Regions from separate parts of the Stenotrophomonas sp. INTA L402-1 genome, predicted to be linked through region 1. Evidence: riboswitches for the same ligand, from Rfam matches in the RefSeq annotation. Region 1 holds a riboswitch; the other holds the start of a gene.

Evidence for each region. A riboswitch is a leader RNA that binds a small molecule or an ion and turns the genes downstream of it on or off. The one in region 1 is predicted to bind cobalamin.
Region 2: another riboswitch for cobalamin. It lies ahead of AC5O77_RS21040 (epoxyqueuosine reductase QueH); the one in region 1 lies ahead of btuB (TonB-dependent vitamin B12 receptor).

What each region holds. Positions count from the first base shown of each region.
Region 1 covers NZ_JCAFWP010000034.1:795-9,182, forward strand. The annotation lists gene bioD (dethiobiotin synthase) at 1-148, opposite strand, end outside; gene AC5O77_RS17105 (GAF domain-containing protein) at 217-699, shown strand; gene AC5O77_RS17110 (TfoX/Sxy family protein) at 696-1,058, shown strand; gene AC5O77_RS17115 (histidine phosphatase family protein) at 1,109-1,687, opposite strand; cobalamin riboswitch at 1,830-2,052, shown strand; gene btuB (TonB-dependent vitamin B12 receptor) at 2,168-4,012, shown strand; gene gph (phosphoglycolate phosphatase) at 4,154-4,810, opposite strand; gene AC5O77_RS17130 (class I SAM-dependent methyltransferase) at 4,875-5,666, opposite strand; gene AC5O77_RS17135 (LysR substrate-binding domain-containing protein) at 5,663-6,592, opposite strand; gene AC5O77_RS17140 (NAD(P)-dependent oxidoreductase) at 6,701-7,339, shown strand; gene AC5O77_RS17145 (MBL fold metallo-hydrolase) at 7,425-8,336, shown strand.
Region 2 covers NZ_JCAFWP010000066.1:928-9,315, reverse strand. The annotation lists gene pncA (bifunctional nicotinamidase/pyrazinamidase) at 343-969, opposite strand; gene AC5O77_RS21040 (epoxyqueuosine reductase QueH) at 1,025-1,711, opposite strand; cobalamin riboswitch at 1,873-2,087, opposite strand; gene AC5O77_RS21035 (ATP-dependent nuclease) at 2,157-4,145, opposite strand; gene AC5O77_RS21030 (nicotinate phosphoribosyltransferase) at 4,416-5,825, opposite strand; gene AC5O77_RS21025 (bifunctional nicotinamide-nucleotide adenylyltransferase/Nudix hydroxylase) at 5,890-6,939, opposite strand; gene AC5O77_RS21020 (patatin-like phospholipase family protein) at 7,133-8,388, shown strand, end outside.

The sequences.
Region 1 (8,388 bases):
TGCCACTGGCCACCGGCTTCATGCCGACCGCGCGCAGGCCGCGCCGGCGCAGTGCATGCAGCAGCGCGGTGCTGGCCGCAGTCTTGCCGATCTCGGTATCGGTGCCGGTGACGAACAGGGCAGGCGGCAGCGTGGCGGGCAACGGCATCGATAAGCTCCAGCGGGGCAACAGAGCGTGCATTATCGCCGGCCCGGCGCGCTTGCTAGACTGCAGGCATGTTCGCCAATGCCTCGCTCACCGGCAGCAAGCCGGAACAATACGCCCAGCTGCTGGAACAGGCCCGCGGCCTGGTCTACGCCGAGTCCGACCGCATCGCCAACGCGGCCAACCTCTCCGCACTGGTCTATCACGCTCTGCCCGACCTGAACTGGGTGGGCTTCTACCTGTACGACGGCAACGAGCTGGTGGTCGGGCCGTTCCAGGGCCTGCCGGCCTGCGTGCGCATCCCGCTGGACAAGGGCGTGTGCGGTGCCGCCGCCAGCCAGCGCGTGACCCAGCGCGTGGAGGACGTCGATGCCTTTCCCGGCCACATCGCCTGCGATTCGGCCTCGCGTTCGGAACTGGTGGTGCCACTGCTGCGCGGCGATGAACTGATCGGCGTGTTCGACATCGACAGCCCGAAAGTCGGCCGCTTCGATGCCGACGACCAAGCCGGCCTGGAAGCGATCGCCCGCGTGTTCGTCGAGGCGCTGGGATGAGCGCACCGAAGCTGCGCAACATCGGCCCGAAGAGTGCGGCGTGGCTGCGTCAGGTCGGCCTGCGCAGCCGCGAGGATCTGGTTGCGATCGGCGCGGTCGGCGCCTTCGTCAAGGTCAAGCGCGCCGGCTTCAAGCCCAGTTTGAACCTGCTCTATTCACTGGAAGGCGCGTTGCTGGACTGCCATTGGCAGGAACTGAGCGAGCCGCAGCGCGATGCGCTGGTGCAGGACTATGAGGCGCGCATCGCCGCGCATCCGTTGAAAGCGGCCGGCCCGGCCTCGGGACCGGTGCATGAGCAGCGCTTCGACACCGATGATGACGCGGAAGACAGCGTGGCCGAGAGCGCCGACGAGGATTGAGGCCTCCGCGTTCCTGGGGATGCCGGCCAGCGGCCGGCACTACAGTCGGGTCAGGGCTGCTGCAGCTCCAGCAGCTCGCCCACCAGACCTACCTCACCGCGCTCGAGCCACACCCGCAGGCGTGTGCCGTGGTCAATACGCAGGGCCCAGCACAGCGACATCGGCAGGCCGCAGACCTGCGACAGCACCATGCGCAGCGGGCCGCCGTGGCTGACCACCAGCGTCGGCACCGGATCGTCATCATCAAGCAGGCGATCCAGCGCGCGCGCGATGCGCCGCTCGAAGTGGCCCCAGCTTTCGCCGTTCGGCGGCGGAAATGCATGCGGGTCGGCATGGAAGGCCGCCAATGCGTCCTCCGGCAGGTCGAACAGCGACTGCCCGTCCCAATCGCCGAAATCCAGCTCTTCCCATTCCTCGTCCGCTTCCACGTCCAGCCCGCGCGGCGTGGCCAGGGCCATCGCCGTGTGCAGCGAGCGCAGCCGCGGCGAACTGATCACCCGCTCCCAGGGCTGCGCAGCGTAGGCGTCGACCAGTTCCTGCGGCAGGCGGGCCAGCTGCGGTGGATCGCTGCGGCCATCGAGGAACTCATCGCGACCGTTGCCGGCATGGCGGACCAGGTCGAGGATCATGCGTGCGTCCTGTACAGGCAACGCGGGAACAGCGGAAAACGGGCGGACATCGGCAACGGCACCACGGGATCGAGGGACCATTCTAAGGGCACAGCAAAGGCAGTCGAGCACGCTCGACACTACGGGCCGCCTGCGATGCCGTAGACTGCGCGCACTTCCAGGTGACCTGGGGCCACGGCCGGCAGGTTGAAACGGGAAGCCGGTGACGCGTGATTCCACGCCAGGCCGGCGCTGCCCCCGCAACGGTAAGCACGTCAGTTCCAGGCAACAACGCCACTGTGCCGCAGGCATGGGAAGGCGCCTGGACGGTGGCCTCGCGCCACCCGGCGGCAAGCCCGGAGACCGGCCAGGAAGCCTCAGGTCGCGATGCGGTGGGCATGGCGCTGGATGACCGCAGCCTGCGCTGCGGCGTCGGCGCATGCCTGCCTTCGCGGCTCCTCCCCTTCGCCACGCGGGCGTGCGTGGCACCTGGAGTCCCCCATGAAGCTGCAGTCCCGAATGCTGTCCCTGGCCGTGCTGGCCGCCCTGCCCGCGCTGGCCCAGGCCGCCGATGACACCACCGCGCTCGACCAGATCCTGGTCACCGCCACCCGCACCCCGATCGCCCTGCAGGACAGCATCGCGCCGGCCCAGGTGATCGACCGCGCGCAGATCGAATCCAGCCAGGCCACGTCGCTGCAGGAACTGCTGCGCGGCCGCGCCGGCATCAACCTGACCAACTCCGGCGGCCTCGGCAAGCAGAGCTCGCTGTTCCTGCGCGGCACCAACTCGGGCCACACCGTGGTGCTGGTGGATGGCGTGCGCATCAACAGTGCCGACCTCGGCCTGGCCATGTACCAGGACCTGCCACTGGCGCAGATCGAACGCGTGGAAATCGTGCGCGGCCCGCAGTCCAGCCTGTACGGTGCCGACGCCATTGGTGGCGTGATCCAGATCTTCACCCGCCGCAACCAGGGCGATTTCGCTCCGCACTTCCAGCTCGGCGGTGGCAGCAACGGCCTGCGCGAAGCCAGCGGCGGCATCGGCGGTGGCACCGAACGCGGCTGGTTCGGCGCCGACATCGCCTACCAGCATTCCGACGGCATCAATGCCTGCCGCGGCTCCGCCTCGGTGTTCACCGCGGGCTGCTTTGCCGACGAGCACGACCGCGACGGCTACCGCAACCTGTCCAAGAGCCTGCGCGGCGGCTACAGCTTCAACGACCAGTGGACCGTGGAAGGCAGCGCACTGCGCGTCGACGGCAAGAACCACTACGACGGTTACTACAACTATTCGGAAACCCGCCAGCAGGTGCTCGCTGGCAAAGTGCGCTACACCCCGTCTGAACGCCTGGCTTTCACAGCCAACGTCGGCCGCAGTGACAACGAGTCGGACAACTTCGGCGCACCGGGGGTGTTCGGCAGCGCCCAGACCCATCGTGACAGCGCCTCGCTGCAGGGCGACTTCGGCGTGGCCGAGGGCCAGCTGCTGAGTGCAGGCGTGGATTGGAGCGAAGACAACCTGGACGGCAGCAGCGCCGGATATCTCGTCGACAGCCGCCGCAACACCGGCGTGTTCGTGCAGTACCAGGGTCGCTTCGGCCGCCATCAGCTGCAGGCCAGCGCGCGCAATGACGACAACCAGCAGTTCGGCAACCATGCCACCGGCAGCGTGGGCTGGGCGATGGAACTGGAGCACGGCCTGCGCGTCAATGCCAGCTACGGCACGGCGTTCAAGGCGCCGACCTTCAGCGACCTGTACGACCCGTGGAGCGGGGTGCCGACGTTGAAGCCGGAGAAGTCCAAGAGCGCCAACCTCGGTGTTTCGCAGCAGGGCCAGGGCTGGCACTGGGGCCTGGACGTCTATGAGACCCGCATCGATGACCTGATCACCTACGATGCGTCCACGATGAAAATGCAGCAGGTGGAGAAGGCGCGCATCCGCGGTGCCGAGCTGACCGGTGGCGTGCTGTTGGCCGGCTTCGACATCAACGCGCAGCTGAGCTACACCGACCCGCGCAACCGCACCCACGGCAGCACCCAGTTCGACAACTGGCTGCCGCGCCGTGCGCAGCAGACCGCGCGCCTGGACGTCGACCGCCGCTTCGGTGACGTCCGCGCCGGCCTGACCGTGCAGGGTGCGGGCAAGCGCTATGACAACGCCAGCAACTCGGTGAAGGTTGGCGGCTACGGCACGCTGGACCTGCGCGCCGAGTACGCGCTGACGCCGTCGTGGTCGCTGCTGGCGCGCGCCGCCAACGTATTCGACCGCACGTATGAAACCGTGGCGTGGTTCAACCAGCCGGGCCGCGAGTACCAGCTGAGCGTGCGTTACCAGCCGAAGTGACCGCGACGGTCATGGCAGTGCCGGCCGCTGGCCGGCACTACCATGACCTTCGGCAACGCATCCCGGGTTGCCGGCCAGCGGCCGGCACTACCCATTGCATCAGCCCGGGTTACCGGCCGGCGACCAGGGATGTCCGTTGCATCAGCCCTGCAACCCCGGCAACTCACGCAGGTCGTCGATCACCGCCACCGCATGCGCGGTGGCCAGGTCCAGGCCACGCGGATAGCCGTAACGCACCAGTGCGATCGGCATGCCCGCATCTTCGGCGGCGCGGTAGTCGGTCAACGAATCACCCACCATCAGGCATGCGTCCACCGGCAGCCCGAAGTGCGCGGCGACGTGCCGCAGCGGTTCACCACTGGGCTTGCGCTGCGGCAGGGAGTCGCCGCCCAACACCAGCGCGAACGCATCACCGATGCCCAGGTGCTGCAGCAGCGGTGGCACCAGCGCTTCGGGCTTGTTGGTGCAGATCGCCAGCGGCACGTTGCGCGCACGCAGTTGCGCCAGTGCTTCAGCCACGCCATCGAACAGACGCGGGCTGCGCAGCAGGCACTCACGGTAGTGCACCATGAACACCGGCATCACTTCGGCCAGGTCCACCTCGCGGCCGGCCGCATGCACGGCCTGTTCGACCAGGCGGCGCACACCGTCGCCGATCCAACCGAGCACCGTGGTTTCCGGCACGCGTGGCACACCGATGTCCTCCAGCGTGCGGTTCAGTGCTTCGGCGATATCAGCTGCGCTGTCGACCAGCGTGCCATCAAGGTCGAACACGACCAGCGGATAGGGATACGACAAGGGACGGCACCTGCATGACGTGGGGCCGTCCATTGTACGCCGCTGGTTTTTGCGCCGATCCGCCTCAGCCGATCCGGCGCGCGCGGGTCGCCAGGAAGGTGGGCAGATAGCGATCGATCAGGAAGCGCGGCTGCGGCTGCCAGTCTTCCATGAAGCGATCGATGATGAAGCCGGCATCCAGCTGCCCACCGATCAGTTCGGTCAGGCTGTGGCCGAAGGTCAGCGCGTCACCCCGTGCCAGCTTCGCCTCGCGCTCGGCCGGCGCCAGGTCTTCCAGGTCCGAATAGGGAATGGCGTACTGTGGCCGGATCAGGCCTTGTGCATCCAGCTGCGGATCGCGCGCGCCAACGAACAGCACCGGGTTGTAGAAGCTGGCCATCAGCATGCCATCGCGTGCCAGCACGCGGCGGCACTCGGTCCACACCGGGCGCACATCAGGCACGTACAGGTTCGAGATCGGGTGGAACACCACATCGAAACTGTCGTTGGCAAACACGTGCAGATCGCGCATGTCGCCCTGCACGGTGCGCAGCTGCAGGCCATCGCGCGCGGCGACCCTGCGGTCCTGTTCCAGCTGCCCGTCGGAGAGATCGAACACGGTGACGTCAGCGCCCGCAGCGGCCAGCACCGGTGCCTGCTGGCCACCGCCCGAGGCCAGGCACAGGATGCGACGGCCGCGCACATCACCCATCCAGTCCAGTGGCAACGCGCGGGGCGTCAGGTGCACCTGCCAGCGGCCTTCGCGCGCGGCGGCAATCGTTGAACTTTCCACCGGGCGCGACCATTCGCGCACTTCGCTGGCCTGGCGGTCCCAGGCAGCACGGTTGTGGTCGATCAAGGCCTGTCCATGGTTCATGTGTTCTCCTTGCCCGGTGGGCGCCAATCCAGATCCTGGAAGGCCGGGCTGGCGAAACACTCGCCCAGGAAATCCAGGAATCGCCGCATGATAGCGGGCTGCTGGCGCCGTGACGCGTACACGGCATGAATGCCGAGTTCGTCCAGGCTGAATTCGGGCAGCAGTTCGATCAGTTCGCCACTGCGCAGCAGCGGCGCCACCTGGTAGGTCGGCAGCATGGCGATGCCGGCACCGGCGCGCACCGCCTCCAGCAGCAGCGAGGCCTCGTTGGCACTGATGTTGCCACCCACCGCCACCGACAGCGAACGCCCATCGCGGTGCAGCTGCCACAGGCTCTTGCCGACGTAGTGATGGGTCAGGCAGTTGTGCGCGGACAGGTGCTCGGGGGCGGTCGGCGTACCGCGTGCCTGCAGGTAGGACGGCGTCGCGCACAGCACCGAGCGGCAGGTGGCCAGCCGCCGTGCGATCAGGCTGGGATCGATCTGGCGCGCGATGCGCACGGCCAGGTCCACCCGCTCCTCCACCAGGTTCACGGTGCGGTCGACCAGCAGCAGCTCGATGCGTGCCGCTGGGTGGCGCGCCACGAAGCCGGCCACCGCCCGCGCCAGGTGGCTCTGCCCGAATGAGACGCTGGCGGTCACCCGCAGCGTACCGTGCGGCTCGGGATCATCACTGGCCAGCTCGCCCTGCAGTTCTTCGCCGATCGCCAGCATCTGCCGGAAGCGCGCCAGCGCCGCCTCACCGGGGCCGGTCAGGCTGACCCGGCGCGTGGTCCGGTGCAGCAGACGTGCGCCCAGCCAGCTCTCGACCTCGGCCAGATAGCGGCTGACCATCGCCCGCGACATGTCCAGCACCTCGGCGGCGGCGGTGAGGCTGCCGCGCTCGGCCACCTCGACGAACACGGTCATGGCGGTCAATCGGTCCATATGCTCGATCCATGCAACAAACAAGCGCGTTATACGCTGTTTTTCGAGCAACTGCAGCAGCCTAGAGTGGCCCCATTCCCACCCCACACCGCCCCACGGAGTCCTGCCATGAAAATCGCCCTCGTTGGTTCCACCGGCAACATCGGCCGCCAGATCGCCCGCCACGCGCTGGCCCGCGGCCACGAACTCACTGTCATCGTGCGCAGCGCGCAGGACCTCCCGGCCGAGCTGGCCGGTGCCCATCCGGTGATCGCCTCGCTGGATGACCAAGACGCGCTGGTTGCCGCCATCACCGGCCACGACGTGCTGGCCAGTGCCTACGGCCCGCGCCCGGGCGATGACATCAGCCGCGTCGGCGAGATCGCCGCGCAGCTGGCCGCCGCCGCACGCAAGGCCGGTGTACCGCGCCTGGTGGTGGTCGGTGGCGCCGGCAGCCTGGAAGTCGCACCCGGCGTGCAGCTGGTCGATACCCCCACCTTCCCGGAGGCCTACAAGCCGTACGCACTGGCCCACCGTGAGGCGTTCAACCGCCTGCAGGCGGTGGATGACCTGGACTGGACCTTCTTCTCGCCGGCCGCCGAAATCGGCCCGGGTGAAGAGCGCGGCCAGTACCGCGTACAGCCCAAGGCGTTCCTGGCCGACGCCAGCGGCCACAGCCGCATCAGCTACGCCGACTACGGCGCGGCGTTCGTCGCCGAGCTGGAAGCGCACCAGTACCCGAAGCAGATCATCACTGCGGCGTACTGATGCCAGGCCGCCGGGCATGGCCCGGCGCTACCCACCTGTGAGCCAGGCCCACGCCCGGCTCGCCGTCCGCCACAAGGAATGCCCCATGCGTACCGCTGCCCTGCTGCTTCCCCTCGCCCTGGCCGCCAGCTTCACCAGTGCGCCACTGCTCGCCGCGCCGGCCGCCGCAGCGCCGGCCACGGCCACGAAATCCCAGCTGCACCTGCAGACCTTCCATCCCGGCCCGCAGGCGATGTTCTCGGTGTCCTCGGTGCTGATCGAAGGCCGCCACGACGCGATCCTGGTCAATGCGCAGTTTGGTGCCAGCGACGCGCGCAAGCTGGTCGAGCTGATCCGCGCCAGCGGCAAGCAGCTGACCACGATCTACATCAGCCACGGCGATCCGGACTACTACTTCGGCCTGGCCACGCTGCAGGACGCGTTCCCGCAGGCGCGCATCGTCGCCACCGCGCAGACCGTTGCCCACATCCAGCAGACCCAGGCCGGCAAGCTGGCCTACTGGGGGCCGAAGATGGGTGCCGACGTGCCGGCGCGCATCGTGGTGCCGCAGGTGCTGGACGGCGATGCCCTGCAGTTGGAAGGCGAGCGCCTGCCACTGATCGACCTGGATGGGCCGACGCCGGACCGCACGGTGCTGTGGGTGCCGTCGCTGCGCGCGATCGTCGGTGGTATTCCGGTGGTAGCCGGTGAGCACGTGTGGATGGCCGATACGCAGACGCCGAAGTCACATGCCGACTGGCTGCAGACCCTGCAGCGGCTGCAGGCGCTGAAGCCGAAGGTGGTGGTGCCGGGGCACTACGCGCCGGGCGCGGCGTTGGATGCCAGTGCGCTGCGCTTCACCGCGGACTACATCCGTGCGTTCGATGTTGAGGCGGCAAAGGCGAAGGACAGTGCGGCACTGGTGAAGGCGATGCAGGCGCGCTATCCGAAGCTGGCAGGCGTGGAGTCGCTGGAGCTGAGTGCGAAGGTGGCCAAGGGCGAGATGCAGTGGCCATGAGGTAGGGAGTTTTCTTTTGCAGGGCTGCGCCCTGCACCTGCTCAATGCAACG
Region 2 (8,388 bases), on a different contig from region 1:
TGTTGTTTTTTCGACAATGCTGATCACGGGTATTCTGTGGGTGTGTTTCGTTTAAGCCCGAAGCGGGGGGCGGCGGGTTTGGGCCGGTCGCCCCCGGGGTTGTTAGCGGTTGGGGGGGCCGGCGGGCGGCATCGTCTCCGCCCCCCGGGGGGCCCGCCCCGCGCCCGGCACTACCGAATCCTGATTTCATCCAATGAAAAGCCCCCGGTTCGGCCGTCCCGCGATCTGTAGGGGGGCGTAGTTAGGGGGCTGGATGAATCGATTGTGTTGTCGTGGGCAGGAGCGCGCAAGCGGCATAAGCGACGTGCGCGGTAGCGCCGGGCCATGCCCGGCGGTCACGCCTCAGGCGATCGCGATCCCCGCCTTGTCCAGCGCCTCGCGCACCATCGCGTCGTTGGCGTCGGTCACCGGCTTGGTCAGCTCCCACAGGAATTTCACCCGGAAGCCGGACTTCACCGCGTCCTGCGCGCTCCACAGCACGCAGTAGTCGCGGGCCAGGCCGCACACGTGCACTTCGCGGATGCGGCGCTCGTGCAGCCAGCCGGCCAGGCCGGTGGCCGGGCGCTCGCCATCGGGGCCGTGGTTCTCGCGGAAGGCGCTGTACGAATCCACCTGTTGGCGCGTGCCCTTGCGCAGGATCAGGTCGGCCACGGTCCAGTCCACGCCCGGGTGCAGGGCGGCACCGGCGCTGCCCTGCACGCAGTGGTCCGGCCACAGGGTCTGCGGCTGCGCGTGCAGCAGGATGCTCTCGAACGGGCGTTGGCCGGGGTGCTGGCTGGCGAACGAGGCATGGTCGGCCGGGTGCCAGTCCTGTGTTGCCACCACGGTGCGGTAGCGGCGCTGCGCCAGCAGATCGGCAATCGGTGCCACCAGCGCATCGCCCTGGTCGCAGGCCAGCGCACCGCCGGGCATGAAGTCCGGCTGCAGGTCGATCACCAGCAGGGCGACATCGGCGGGCAGGGCGGTCATGGCAGTTCCGGTACAGCAGAAGGGGCGACCAGCGTGGCCGCCCCATGCCCACACGTCAATCGCCCTGCGGCGTCTCAGCGTCCTGCCCGTAGTACAGCAGGCCGATCTTGATCCGTTCGCGGCCATTCTCGCGGCGGTGACGGTTGGCATCGCGCAGCGAGTACACGCAGCCGCAGTATTCCTGCTGGTAGAACTGCTCGCGCTTGCTGATCTCGATCATGCGGCTGGCACCGCCGCCCTTGCGCCAGTTGTAGTCCCAGTACTGCAGGCCTTCATAGCGCGACGCGGCACGGATGCCGCAGTCGTTGATCTGCGCCATGTTCTTCCAGCGCGAGATGCCCAGCGACGAACTGATGGTGTCGTAGCCGTGCTCGTGCGCGTACAGCGCAGTGCGCTCGAAGCGCATGTCGAAGCACATCGTGCAGCGGATGCCGCGTTCGGGCTCGTTTTCCATGCCGCGTGCACGGCTGAACCAGTTGTCGGTGTCGTAGTCGCAGTCGATGAAAGGAATGCCGTGCTGCTCGGCGAAGCGGATGTTCTCCTGCTTGCGCAGCTCGTACTCCTTCACCGGGTGGATGTTGGGGTTGTAGAAGAAGATCGCGTAGTCGATCCCGGAGGCGGTGATCGCCTCCATCACTTCGCCGGAACAGGGCGCGCAGCACGAATGCAGCAGCAGGCGCTTGCCGTCGGCGGGCAGGGTCAGGGTGGGGCGTTGGAGCTCGGTCATCGTCAGGTACCGCATGGACCGCCGGCAACGGCGGTGGCCCATGCATCAGCGCGTGGGTGAACGGGTCTGGCCGGATACCGTGAACAGGACGCGCGCGGCCACACCGCCTGCACGTGCAGGACGACGACGGCCCCGGCAACCTCCCCGCGGAGATTCCAGGTCGAGTCAGGGGACGGTCGTGTCCCCCGGCCGGGGCCGGTATTCGGGCTGATGGACTCGGGCCGCAGCCCACCTACTACCTGCCGCTTCCCAGGTGCGAGCCCAGTGCTGTTGGCAGGATTCGTTTCCATTCACCGCTGCGGGGCAGCTCCGGAATGGACGCGCGAGGCGCCTTCACCGGATTCCCGTTTAAATCCCTGCCGCCATCAATGCCACGGCAGGGATACCTTCGGCGTGCCCACGGTGGACGCGTTGTGGGCGTGGGTCAAGGGGAACCATGCTTGACCCTATTGCCACCTACTCAAATCAGAGGTGCGGGAGTTGCGGGCAACGCAATCTGTACGGTGCCGGGTTGCGGAAGGCCCGCATATCGTGGATCGAGCTGCACCCCTTTCTCCCACACCCACTTCCCAAGTTCAGTTTGAGCGTGTGTCATATACGTTGCGATGTCATCGATCTCGCCAAAGGGGCCGTGAACATCCGAGTGCTGCAACTCTTGGAAAAGCTTTTGAATGATGGATTTGGCCTCCTCTGAGGCCTTTACCTGCAAGTACACGTTCAAAGGCTTGTCCTTATCAGCCTCATCTCCGTGGAGCAGCCGTTCAAAGTCAGGAATGCTAACGCGATGCCTGACTAGTATTCCAGCCTTCTGAGTGTTCCGTACCTCGTTCCATATCTTCTCGTTCTCTGTCCACATGCCATTCCCCTTGCCATTCTTGTTCTTCGGAGAGTCCAGGTCGTGAAGCACGCCGAAGTGAATCTTGAAATGGCGAAGAACTTTAATGATGGGAACGATGAGAGCTTTTCCTCTTGCGCGGATCGGCGTGACTTGGCTAGCAATTGCAGCATCTTCTTCGGTGGCCGCAGCTAGAAAGGCTGCATGCTCGGTATCGCCTTCAACGATAACGGGGTATGAGCCGAAGAAGACCTCTGAAAAGCTCGGGTCCATTTGCTGAAGTGCTTGCAGCCTGGACTTTTCATCTGCGTCAAATTCAATTTCATCCGAGCGGTATGTCTTTGTAGAGAGCGATCCAAGCTCACCTGCTGAGCGCTCTAGCCGCACGATAGTCGTGTGATCCTCAAATGGATTTACGAAGTATGGAGAGTGCGTTGTGAGCATCACCTGCCAGTCCTGACTCTTGGCAAGCTCATACAAGTATTTCTGAGCAGCGCGTGCTGCCATCGGGTGAAGCGCGTTCTCAGGTTCATCGATCAACAATAGGTATCCGGGGAAGGCGACGTCTTCCTTGTCCTCCGGAAGTGGAGCACCTTGCCCGTGTGCATCAATCTCAATCGATACTGCAGCAAGCCGAGCTTCCAAGTCAGCGACAACATCGCCCTTCTTTGGCTTTGCAATCGATTTCTTAAGGGTATCTCGCTCCTTCTCAAGGGTAGAGAGATGCTCGTTACGAGACCTATTCTGTCTCTCTAGTTCATTGTGAACCTGGAGGACTGCCCAAAAGAGGGCTCTCCTGGCGCCCGTTCCCTGAAGAGCTGCGCCAGTCCTAGTCTCGCCATCTAGAACGCTGATCTGCGATCCATTCTTCACCAGGTCGAAGAACTTGATGCTTGGAACTGCTGGTTTCAGATCGAGGCTAACGCCCAGATCAGGGAAGATTCCCTTGAATCCAGTGCTGACCCGGTCTGCGATAGAACCAAAATGCTCCATGTGGCTACTCGCCATTGCTTCCACTTGCCCTTGGATGCTCTTGACGGCAGCGCTTAGCGGAGATGACGGATCCTTGCTGGCGCGCTCAAGCTCGCGTTCAAGAGGGATCAACGCAAGCTTCAGAAGTTGATCCTGAGCACTAGTTGCATCATCGAGGGAGCCAATTCGAATTGGCTCCGGCAAGCGTGAACCAAAGACTGTGTCCAAGCCGGAAGCCTTCTCCACTTGATCCCAGTCGCCCTCGCCATTTGCAAGCTCGGGATTCCATGTCTGCCGGTTGGCATCATAGTTCGGTCCGGACCATTGCCAGCGGCTCTTTACAACTAGGTGTTCACCTTCTTTTGTCTTCCACTTCGAATGAACATTTCCAAGCCCGTCGGGAATGTGAACCCTTAGAACAACTTCCGACAATTGATCCGATGACGCGTGCTGGTGCCGGTCTGCATCAACACGAAACTTCCGGCCCTTTGCCAGTTCGTATGCATTGAGAACGGTCGACTTGCCGGCGTTATTGCGACCGACCAGACATACAATGTCGTCCAGATCTACGGTGACTCCATCGTTGCCGATGCAGCCGATGTTTCGGACTTCGATGCTTAAGAGTTTTGAGCGATTTTCCATAACAACTCCATGTAGTGGATTGAATTAGATGCTGTTGTTCTGAATCAGTGTGTAGCTTTGCCAGAGATTTGTTGTGTATATCACAGGAACACGAAGGCTTGGCCGTCCCCCGTGTTAGACCATTGTTGCAGCCGCCATTGGGAAGGAAGGCAAAACAAACCCTGCGCTAGGCGGTTTGCTGTGTGCTCTAAAGTCGGGCAATTCCACTCGATGCATGGTTCTTCAAAAGTCCCGCAGCACATTCATCGCTGGCCGAGCCGGAACACGCCCTCAAGACCCCGCCGCCGCCCGCGTGCGGATGTCGTCCATCCGCTGATCGTGCAGCAGGCGGCCGTTCTCCCACACGGTCACCATCGCGTCTTCGAAGCCGGTCGGCAGCGTTTCGTCACCGCTGGGAGGCAATGCCACCGTATGCAGGCTGCCGTCATCCAGGCGCCGCAGCAGGCGCATGCGGCCGCGCTTGCTGGTCTTGCCCGCATCGGTGACCGGATCCTTGTAGACGTCGATCCATTCGCCCCCGACCCTCGCCGCCGAGCACTTCAGTGCGAACTTCTGCGTATCGCGGTCCAGCCGCTGCAGCAGGGCACCGCCCATGCCGAAGGCCACATTGTCCGCGGCGTAGCCGTCATGGGTGATGCGCTGCAGGATGGCGCGGATCGTATCCGGGTTGATGCCATCGCCCTGGATCACCCGCACGTGGTTGAGCACGCGGTAGCCCTTGCTGTTGATCGCGTGGCCGAAGGCTTCATCCAGTCGGTGCAGGCTTTCCGCCACCACCTCCACCGGGTCGCCCGAGTCCGGGCGGATGACCAGGGTGGCACCCGAAGCGATCACTTCTTCGCGCAGGGTGGTACCCCAGTGCTCGCTGATCGCGCGGTAGATGTCATAGCTGTCCGACACCACCGCCACGATCGAACCGGGCTTGCCGAACTGGCGCAGCATGTTGCGATAGGCGTCCACCTCGCGTTCGCGGCCCCAACTGGTGATGGTGCTGTGCTCGGCGGCCGGAATCGAATAGCCGGCCATCGGCGCGTGGTAGTGCGCGCGTGCCAGGCACAGCGCCGACACGGTATCGGTGCCGAGGAAGTTGACCAGGTGCGCGGCACCGCCCAACGCGGCCGATTCCAGGCTCGATACACCGCGCGCGCCGAAGTCGTGCAGCTTGAACGGCAGCTGCCCCTGCGGGTCGTCGCTGGTCTGCTGCAGGAACGCGGCAATGGTCTGCCGTGCGTGCCAGCTGATGGTGGCCACGGTGACCGGATACCACACGCGCAGCAGCAGCGTTTCCAGGTACGACGGCACCCAGAACGCAGCCGGATCGGTCGACTCGATGGTCATCAGTGCCTGGTGGGTGGGCACCACGCTGCCCTCGGGAACGGCGCGGATGCGCACCGGCAGGTGGCCGCCAAGCCGGTCGACGATATCGCGCCAGCCGGCCTCGTTGAACGGTTCGCCATGGGCGGCGAATACCGCAGCAGCCTCGTCGATGTCGGCGTGGGTGACCGGTCGTGCCAGCGCGTCCTTGAGGATCGCCTGCAGGCCGAAGAACACCGTGCGATCGTGCAGGCCGCCACGTGATTCGACGTAGAAGAACGTGGCATCGGTACCCGGCGGGTACTGCAGCCAATGGCTGGCCTTGTAGCTGTCGGTGTTGAGGAGAAGATTATCGAGGTAGTGCATGACGGAAGCTCCTTCGCGTCGAGTGACACCAGCGGTCTATCCGCCAGTGGGGAGGCCGGGCCTGTCAGCCGCGGCCGAGGAAATACTCCAGGATGTGCAGGTGGTCTTCGAACAGCTGCGGGCCCATGTCCAGGGCTTCACTCACCGGTATCCAGCGCGCCTTGTCGGCGTCGTCGCCGCCGCGCACCGGCGGCAGGTCACCGGCCGGAAACTCGAAGTGGAAGCCGTGGGTGATGGTGCGGCCGCGCTGGCTGCGGTCGGGGTGGTCGAAGACCTGCTGGCCCTTCAGCGACCCCTTCAGCACCGGCAGCGGAATCTTCAGCCGGGTTTCCTCGCGTAGTTCGCGCAGGCAGCTGTCGAGCAGGCTCTGTTCCTGGCCGACGAAGCCGCCGGGCAGCGCCCACAGCCCCTTGCCGGGTTCCGAGCGGCGACGCACCAGCAGAACGTGGCCCGAATGCACCACCACCGCATCGGTGGTGACGAAGGTGGGCGCGTAGGGCGCATCCTTCCAGGCGGCCTTGTACTGTTCGATGAAGCGGTACTCGGCCACCAGCTGGCCATACGCAGGCGCGCTTTTGCGGAACGCTTCGAGCATGTCGTACACCGGCGCCGGCACATTGCCACGCAGCATCAGCAGCGCACCGTGGAAGTCGACGTCGCCGGCTTCGAACAGGTAGCGCCGCAGCTCGGTGGCCGACAGGGTGGCGGTGTGCTGCACGTCCACCAGCGGCCACTGCGGGAACTCGCGCAGGTAGTAGCTGGACGCGTCCTTGTCCATGCCGATCAGGCCTACCTTCGCATCGGCGGCGGCGCCGTCGTTGCGCAGGGCTTCAGCCACCTGGCGCTGCACGTTGGCGATCCACTGCGCTTCGTTGTACAGGTGGTCACGCAGCGGGCGGATCAGCAGGCGGTCGGTGTGGCCATCGAGGGCGGCCTGGATCATCACGGCACGTTCGGCCACGGTCCAGGGATTGCGCAGGCTGCGGGGGGTATCGGCAGAGCCGACCAGGAAGATCAGCTTGCGGGCCCGGCTCAGGGCCAGGCGGGCAACGGCGGCGTGGCCGTTGTGGAAGGGCTCGAATCGCCCGATGAAGACGAGATAGTCGAATTCCATGAGAATCCCTCATGTCGTTGTGGCAGCCGCGGGTCTGTCCCTTGGCTTGCTGCAGATGCTACGCCGATGGCGGGGCGGGTCAAGCCTGCAGCCGTGCTTTCTGCTGAACGGCGCATCGCGTGCGCGGACTGCGCCGTTGTTCTCAGGCCCTGAGAAGCCTCTGCGCCATACTGGCACCCACGCGGCGGACGGCATGCTCGGGGGCAAGACAGTGGCGGACAAGTACTGCGATCTGGTCATGAAAGGCGGCATCACCAGCGGCATCGTGTACCCCAATGCGGTACTGGCGCTGGCGCGCGAGTATCGCTTCAAGAGCATCGGCGGCACCTCGGCCGGCGCCATCGCTGCAGCCGTAGCGGCCGCGGCGGCCTGCGGTGATCGCCGCCAGCAGGCCGGCGAGCACCTGCCCGGCGATGCCGGCTACGGCGGGCTGTCGGCGGTGTCGGCGCAGCTCTCGCGGCGCGGCTTCATCTACAGCCTGTTCCAGCCGGCACGGGGCGCGCGCGCCGCCTACCGGTTGCTGGTGGTGCTGACCGGCAATGCCCGCCTGCCACACAAGCTGCTGTGCCTGGCCATCGCGGTGTTCGAGATTGCGCCACTGGAGGTGCTGGTGTCGCTGGCGCTGCTGCTCGGCCTGGGCTGGTGGGGCGGCGGTTGGAGCGGCGTGGCCGCCACGCTGCTGCCATCACTGCTGTGCTCGTACGGTGCCGGCGTGGCCGGTGCCGCGCTGCGGGTAGCGCGGGTGGCGCGCCGTAACCTGCTGGGCCTGTGCAGCGGCCTCGGCCGCGATGCACGCACGCCGGCATTGACCGAATGGTTGCACGAGTGCCTGCAGCAGCTGTCCGGCAAGCCGCTGGATGCACCGCTCACGTTCGCCGACCTGCACGATGCGCCGCGCTATGCCGGCGAGCCGGACAGCCCGCATGCGATCAGCCTGCAGATGATCACCACCTGTGTGTCGCACAACGAGCCGCGCACGCTGCCGCTGGGCGGCGCGCAGTTCTGGTTCCTGCGCGAGGAGTTCGAGCAGCTGTTTCCGGCCAGCGTGGTGCAGTGGCTGGTGACGCAGGCCGGCCCGCCACTGGAGGTGGAAGGGCGCCGGTACTACCACCTGCCGCAGGGCCCGAAGCTGCCGGTGCTGGTGGCCACGCGCATGAGCCTGAGCTTCCCGCTGCTGATCAGCGCGGTGCCGTTGCATGAGCCCTCGCGCCGCGAGCGTCGCTGCGAACCGACCGCACCTGCGGCCGACCAGGAGCACAACGTGGCCGACAGCATGGAAGGGCTGACCAGTGCCGGGCAGACCTGCGGACCGGTGATCACCGCGTTCCGCATCTGCTGGTTCTCCGATGGTGGCATCAGCAGCAACTTCCCGATCCACCTGTTCGATGCCGCGTTGCCGCGCTGGCCAACCTTCGCCATCAATCTGGTCTACCCGCAGCACGCCGAAGA